3 regions of the Mesorhizobium sp. M0778 genome follow, and region 1 is predicted to be linked to each of the others. Evidence: predicted binding sites of a transcription regulator. Region 1 holds the regulator's gene; each other region holds the start of a gene.
The links. The regulator PhoB, encoded in region 1, activates phosphate uptake and scavenging genes when phosphate is short. The targets are predictions, from matches to a motif close to TGTCATNNANCTGTCAT.

Region 2: the regulator PhoB is predicted to act here: its motif matches at 1,219-1,235, upstream of NKI22_RS11965 (LTA synthase family protein).
Region 3: the regulator PhoB is predicted to act here: its motif matches at 1,097-1,113, upstream of NKI22_RS01315 (inorganic phosphate transporter).

The regions. Positions count from the first base shown of each region.
Region 1 is NZ_JAMYPA010000001.1:534,321-536,589, reverse strand. Features, by position in the region: gene NKI22_RS02755 (ROK family protein) at 1-942, shown strand, start outside; gene phoB (phosphate regulon transcriptional regulator PhoB) at 952-1,641, opposite strand; gene phoU (phosphate signaling complex protein PhoU) at 1,658-2,269, opposite strand, start outside.
Region 2 is NZ_JAMYPA010000007.1:21,960-24,228, reverse strand. Features, by position in the region: gene NKI22_RS11965 (LTA synthase family protein) at 1-1,178, opposite strand, end outside; gene fabD (ACP S-malonyltransferase) at 1,425-2,269, shown strand, end outside.
Region 3 is NZ_JAMYPA010000001.1:254,406-256,674, forward strand. Features, by position in the region: gene NKI22_RS01315 (inorganic phosphate transporter) at 1-1,043, opposite strand, end outside; gene NKI22_RS01320 (TetR/AcrR family transcriptional regulator) at 1,164-1,700, opposite strand; gene NKI22_RS01325 (efflux RND transporter periplasmic adaptor subunit) at 1,851-2,269, shown strand, end outside.

The sequences.
Region 1 (2,269 bases):
GACTATGCGGGGCAGGTGGTCGCCGAGGAACAGCGCCGGCTGGACACGCTGACCATGCCGCGCGACGAACTGATCCGCGAATGCATGGCCATCGTCCGGCGCCGGCTGGACGATCCAGATCTTGACGTCCGCAGTGTCGCCCGCATCGCCCTGGCGATTCAGGGAATTACCGACTCCCCTGCACGCGCCATGCTGTGGTCGCCGATCACGCCCCAGACGGACATCGCCTTTGCCGACATGCTGGAAGATGAATTCGGCATCCCGGCCACGGTGGAGAACGACTGCAATATGATGGCGGTGGCTTTGCGCTGGCGCGATCCGGATCGCTATCGCGACGACTTCATCGCCATCCTGCTTTCGCACGGCATCGGCATGGGGCTGGTGTTGAAGGGCGAGCTGTTCACCGGCACGCATTCCTCGGGCGGCGAGTTTGGCCACATGATCCATCGTCCGGGCGGCGCGCTCTGCCGTTGCGGGCGGCGCGGCTGCATCGAGGCCTATGCCGGCAATTACGCCATCTGGCGCAACGCCACGCAGATGAGCGAAGACAGCCAACCGGTCGCCGACGTCAGCGACGCCGACATGCGCGCGCTGGCGGTTCGGGCGCGCGAGAAGGACGGGCCGGAACGCGAAGCCTACCGCAAGGCCGGCGAAGCGCTGGGTTTCGGTCTCGGCTCGCTGTTCGCGCTGATCGATCCGGCACCGGTCGCAATGGTCGGCGCCAGTGCCGCCGCCTTTGATCTGATCGAGCCGGCCTTGCGGAAGGCCATCGCCCAGACCGCCGGCGGCCAGCATACGGGCTCGATCTCCTTCGATACCGAGCCGAACGAATTGCCGCTGATCCGCGAAGGCTGTGCAATGCGGGCGTTAAGCTTCGTCGACCAGCAGATTTTCGCGCCGGGCGCGCAAATGAGGCCCGGCGTCAGAAAGAACGTAGCCTGACTGGGCGGGTCAATCTTCCCTGATCGCGTAGCCGGCACCGCGGATGGTGCGGATGACATCAGGCATGCGGCCGTTGTTGACGGCTTTGCGCAGCCGCCCGACATGCACGTCGACGGTGCGTTCGTCGATATAGATCGTCTCGCCCCAGACATTATCGAGTAACTGGCTGCGCGAGAAGACGCGGCCCGGATGCCGCATCATGAATTCGAGCAACCGGAATTCGGTCGGCCCGAGCCGGATCTCGGTCTTCTTGCGATACACCCTGTGCGATTCGCGATCGAGCACGATGTCGCCGACCTTCAGCACGCTGGACAGCACTTCCGGCTTGGCGCGGCGCAGCAGCGCCTTGACCCTGGCCATGAATTCCGGTGTCGAAAACGGTTTGACCAGATAGTCGTCGGCGCCGGTCGAAAGACCGCGTACCCGGTCGCTCTCCTCGCCGCGCGCGGTCAGCATGATGATCGGCAGCCGTTCGGTTTCGGGGCGCACCCGCAACCGGCGGCAGAGCTCGATGCCGGAAACCGCTGGTATCATCCAGTCGAGCACCAGAAGATCGGGCACATTCTCCTGCAAACGGATCTCGGCTTCGTCGCCGCGTGTCACCACCTCGACCTGGTAGCCTTCGGATTCGAGATTGTAGCGGAGCAGCACACCCAACGGCTCCTCGTCCTCCACCACCATTATGCGTGGTGCGATCATCGGCTGGGCACCCCCATCATGTCGCCGGTGCGGACATTGTCGTTTCGTCTTGCTTCGGACGATTGACCGGCAATTGCTCGCCGGTCAGCACATAATACGCATTTTCGGCGATGTTGGTGACATGGTCGCCGATCCGCTCCAGATTCTTGGCGCAGAACAGCAGATGCGTGCAAGCGGTGATGTTGCGCGGGTCTTCCATCATGTAGGTCAACAGTTCGCGGAACACCGACGTATATTTGACGTCGATGCGCTCGTCGGCGGCGCGTAGCTTGGCCAACGCGGCCGCATCGCCTGCAGCATACTCCTCGATGACGCCCTGCACCTGGATGAGCACCAGCTGCGCCATCGCATCGATGGAATGCGATAGGTCGCGCGGTGTGACGCTAAGGCCGACCGCACTCACACGCTTGGCGATATTCTTGGCAAGGTCGCCGATGCGTTCGAGATCGCCGGCCATGCGGATCGCCCCGACGACATGGCGCAGATCGTGGGCCATCGGCTGGCGCTTGGCGATCAGGGTGATGGCGCGGTCGTCCAGTTCGCGTTGACGCGCATCCATGATGGCATCGTCGGAAACGACGCGTTGCGCCAGCACGTTGTCAGAATTCAACAGGGCCTTGGTCGCCCC
Region 2 (2,269 bases), on a different contig from region 1:
GGCAACGTCTCCTCGGACTTGAAGTCGTTGAAGCCGAAATCGGCATAGACGGCTCCCCGGTTCCAGAACCAGTTGGTGCCGGGGTGGATGGCGCGTGCCCGATAGCCCTGACTTTTCAGGAAGGTCGCCAGTGACGGGGTCGGTGTCCGCACATATTGCTGGTAAGGAATACTGCCCGCCGGCAGGAAGGCGTTGGAAAAGCCGGTCAGGGCCTCGAACTCGATGTTGGCCGTCATGCCGCCGAATTCGGGCGAGAACATGTAGCCCGTGCGCAGTGCCCGCACATTGGGGATAGGGTCGGGCGTGATGGTGACGCCGGGCAGCTTGGTCGGATCCCAGAAGGATTCGCTCATGACGACGATGATGTCGGGCTTCTCGGCGGGTACCGAGACCGTCACCTGCGGTTTGCCGATCGCTTCGATCGCCTTGCCGGAATAGCCGGGCGGCGCCGAGACATGGGCCATCGGGACGTTCAGCGCGAATGCGAGCGCAAAACCATTCGAGGCATAGTTTTCCTTCTGGTCCCACATGATCGGGATGATCTGCAGCCGGTCGCGCGTCCATGAGAAAGTGGCATAGTCCATGATGGAGACGAAGAAGGCGATCAGCGGCACTGTCAGCGTCAGCCGGGCAAGGCGGCCCTTGTGGCTGAGCGCCGGAACGCGGCGGCGCCATAGCCGCCAGCCATAGACGAGAAGCGACAGCCCGCCGACGATGCCGATCGCCAGGGCAATGGCGGTTCCCGGGCGATCGCGTACCAGGAGCGGCATCAGCGCCACGATCTGCCGGGAATAGAGGAAATCGGTCGGATAGAGCGGATCGCCGAGATAGAGCGACTTCTGGTGGCCGACGAACGCCAGCGACAACGTCAGCGGCGCGAGGATCATCAGGCTCTGATGGCTGCGGCCGAGCACGGCGTCGAGCCCTATGAGGATCAACGCAAAAATGATGATTGTGGTCCAGCCGGGTTTGAAGGGCTGCAGAAAGAAGTCGATGGTGCCGGCAAAGTTGCCGCGCACGATCAATTCGATAGCGAACACCAGGATGGCCGCGGCCAACAGGCTGATGAAGCCATAGCGGATGACAGGCCATTTGCGCCCTGGCAGATAGCCGGTGGCCGGATCGCCTTCGAGAAACTGTGGCGCGGCCTCGGCTGCGCTCTTCTTGGTCTTTGCCACTGCGATAGTTCCCCGGCCCGCAACAAAAGCGTCACTCGACTGTCATCGAACTGTCACGCAAAGCTAGCGCCTGTGGCGGAAATAAGAAGAGCCAGCAAACAAATCGTGAGCGGTTTTCATCATGAGTGATCGCCAAAAAGCCTGCCGAAACAGGCACTCGGCCGACGTTGCGCGGTCAAGGTTGGACTTGACTTGGCCGCACGCCTTGCGTCACAGGCAACGAGAACCAGCAGCTGGGAGCCGCCGATGGCCATCGCATTCACCTTTCCGGGGCAGGGCAGCCAGGCTGTCGGCATGGGCAAGGACCTTGCCGATACCTTTGTTGAATCGCGGCGGATCTTCGAGGAAGTCGATGATGCGCTCGGCGAAAATCTATCGAAGCTTATCTGGGAAGGCCCGGAAGAGACGCTGACGCTGACCGCCAATGCCCAGCCGGCGCTGATGGCGGTGTCGCTTGCCGCAATCCGGGCGTTGGAGGCGCGCGGCTTCTCCCTGAAAGGCAAGGTCACCTATGTCGCCGGCCACTCGCTTGGCGAATATTCGGCACTTGCGGCCGCCGGTTTCGTTTCGGTCGCCGACGCCGCCCGACTGTTGCGCATCCGGGGTAACGCCATGCAGGCGGCGGTACCGGCCGGCGAGGGCGCCATGGCGGCGATCATCGGGCTGGAACAAGCCGACGTCGAAGCCGCCTGCGCAGAGGCTGCCCAAGGCGCGGCCAAAGATCCCGCGCAAGCCTTGGTTTGCCAGATCGCCAATGATAATGGCGGCGGCCAGCTGGTAATCTCCGGCGCCAGGTCGGCGGTCGAACTGGCGGCGAAGCTATGCACGGAGAAGGGCGCCAAGCGGGCGCTCATGCTGCAGGTTTCGGCGCCCTTCCATTCGGCATTGATGAAGCCGGCGGCCGAGATCATGCGGGAGGCACTGGCCGCCGTGACGAAGAGTGCACCGGCCGTGCCGCTGGTCTCCAATGTTACGGTGACCCCGACGAGCGATCCCGACGAGATCGCCCGCCGCCTCGTCGAACAGGTGATCGGGCGCGTGCGCTGGCGCGAAACGGTGGAGTGGTTCGGCGCGAATGGCGTTGCGACGCT
Region 3 (2,269 bases), 280 kb from region 1:
AAGCTCTGCAGGGCAGGCGTGGTTTCGTCCTTCCAGGTCTTGGTGCGAACGGCGTCACCGACCACGGTTGCCGCGTCGGTCACGGCGACGCCGGGCTTGACGTATTTGCCGAGTACCGTTTCGACCTGCGTCGCTGCGGACTTGTAAGCTTCGAGATAGTTCACGTCCGGTGTGCGGTTGAGCGCGAAGGCGGTCGGCACCACGCCGATCAGGATGAGCATGATGAGGCCCATGCCCTTTTGCCCGTCATTGGAGCCGTGGGCAAAGCTGACGCCGGTGCAGGTGAAGATGAGCAGCGCCCGGATCCACAGCGGCGGCGGAGCGCTCGACTTCGGCGCCTCGTAAAGCTCGCGGTTCCTGACCAGCAGCTTCATCACCAGAAGCAGCAGCCCAGCCAGGCAAAACCCGACCAGCGGCGAGATCAGAAGCGACAGGCCGACATTGCTCGCCTGCGACCAGTCGATGCCGCTGGTGATGGAACCGGCCGGCGCCGTGAACTGGTTGGCGAGGCCGACGCCGATGATCGAACCGATCAGCGTGTGCGAGCTCGAGGCAGGCAGGCCGAGATACCAGGTTCCGAGGTTCCACATGATCGCTGCGACCAGCAGCGCAAAGACCATGGCCAGCCCGGAGCTTGATCCGACCTGAAGGATCAGTTCGACCGGCAGCAGCGAAATGATGCCGAAGGCGACCGCCCCGCTGGCGGTGAGCACGCCGAGGAAGTTGAAAAAGCCGGACCACATCACTGCAAGCTCGGCCGGCATGGAATGGGTGTAGATCACCGTTGCCACCGCATTGGCGGTGTCGTGAAAACCGTTGACGAATTCGAAGCCGAGCGCGATCAGCAGCGCCAGGCCAAGCAGAATCCACGGCACCGCGACGGTGCTGGTCAGGTCCTGGCTGAGCGCGTAGCCGACATAGGCAAGGCCGCCCAGGATGATGACGGCAAAGGCCGGCAGAAACCATTTGCCGGTGCTGTTTGGCCGGTCGAGCGGATGCTCCGGCCTTGGAATTCCTGCTTCGCTGGAAACAATATCGACCATACCCCACTCCTCTTGCGTTGCAGCAAAGAATGGGAGGACGCTATGTCGGCACAATGAAGCCTGTGTGACGGCAGAGCACTTTGAGATTGGAGCAGATAGTGCTGGACGGTGGTTCCTGATCTATTCCGCGATCTCCAGCAGGGTCGATATCAGCAACCGGCGCTCGTCGGCGGAGAGAATGTCCGAACCGAACAGGTTCATGCTGCGAAGCCCTTCGATAGCGAGATAGCAGACCAGCAGCGCCTTGAGATTCGGCGTCTCCTGCTTCAGCCGCTCGAACACTTGCCGCCTGAACGATTTTATCGGCGTCAGGAAATCGGGATCCTCGGCAATCGCCGAAAATATCCAGGTCGCCGACGGTTTCGACTCCTCGGCATGCTCGGCCGAAAGCCTGATATAGGCCGCAAGCGGGCTCTCACCGCTGACGCCGTTGGTGCGGGCGGCCTCAAGCGCCTGTTGGAACGCGCTGAGATAATCCTCCACCAGCGCCTGCATCAATTTCGCCTTGGTCGGGAAATTGTAGAGAAGACCACCCTTCGACACGCCGGCACGGCTGGCGACCGCATCCAGCGACAGGCTGCCGGGACCCGTCTCGCGCGCCACGTCGGCGGCGGCGGCGAGGATCTTCTCGCGCGAATTTGTTCTGCGGGCCTTCATCAATCGTTCCCCATTCATTAGCTTAAGCGGAATTGACAAGACCGTCCAGACGGTACAGTAAGATTGCCGTCATTTGAAATTGGGACCAGTCACAGGTATGTGTTCCGGTCATCCGACCGTTATGCTGGGCCATGGCCGAGGGGACTGTTCGTGATCAAGCGCTTCATCATCGCCTTCATTCTGCTCGTGCTGGTGTGCGGCGGCATCGTCGGCTTCAACCTGTTCCGCGACAATGCGATCAAACAGTTTTTCGCCACCATGAAGCCGCCGGCCGCGACCGTGTCGACGGTCATCGTCAAACCGATGTCCTGGACGCCCGGCGTCGAGGCGATCGGTACTGTCAGTGCCGTGCGCGGCGTCGACCTGACCGTCGAAACCGCGGGTATCGTCAAGGACATCCAGTTTCATGCCAATCAGAAGGTCGCCGCCAACGCCGTGCTGCTGCAGCTCGACGATGCCGTCGAGCGGGCCGACCTCGTGGCGTCGAAGGCGCAAGCCACATCCGACCAGACGACGCTGATGCGCGCTCTTGAGCTGCAGAAGCGCGGGGTCGGCACCGACGCTACGCT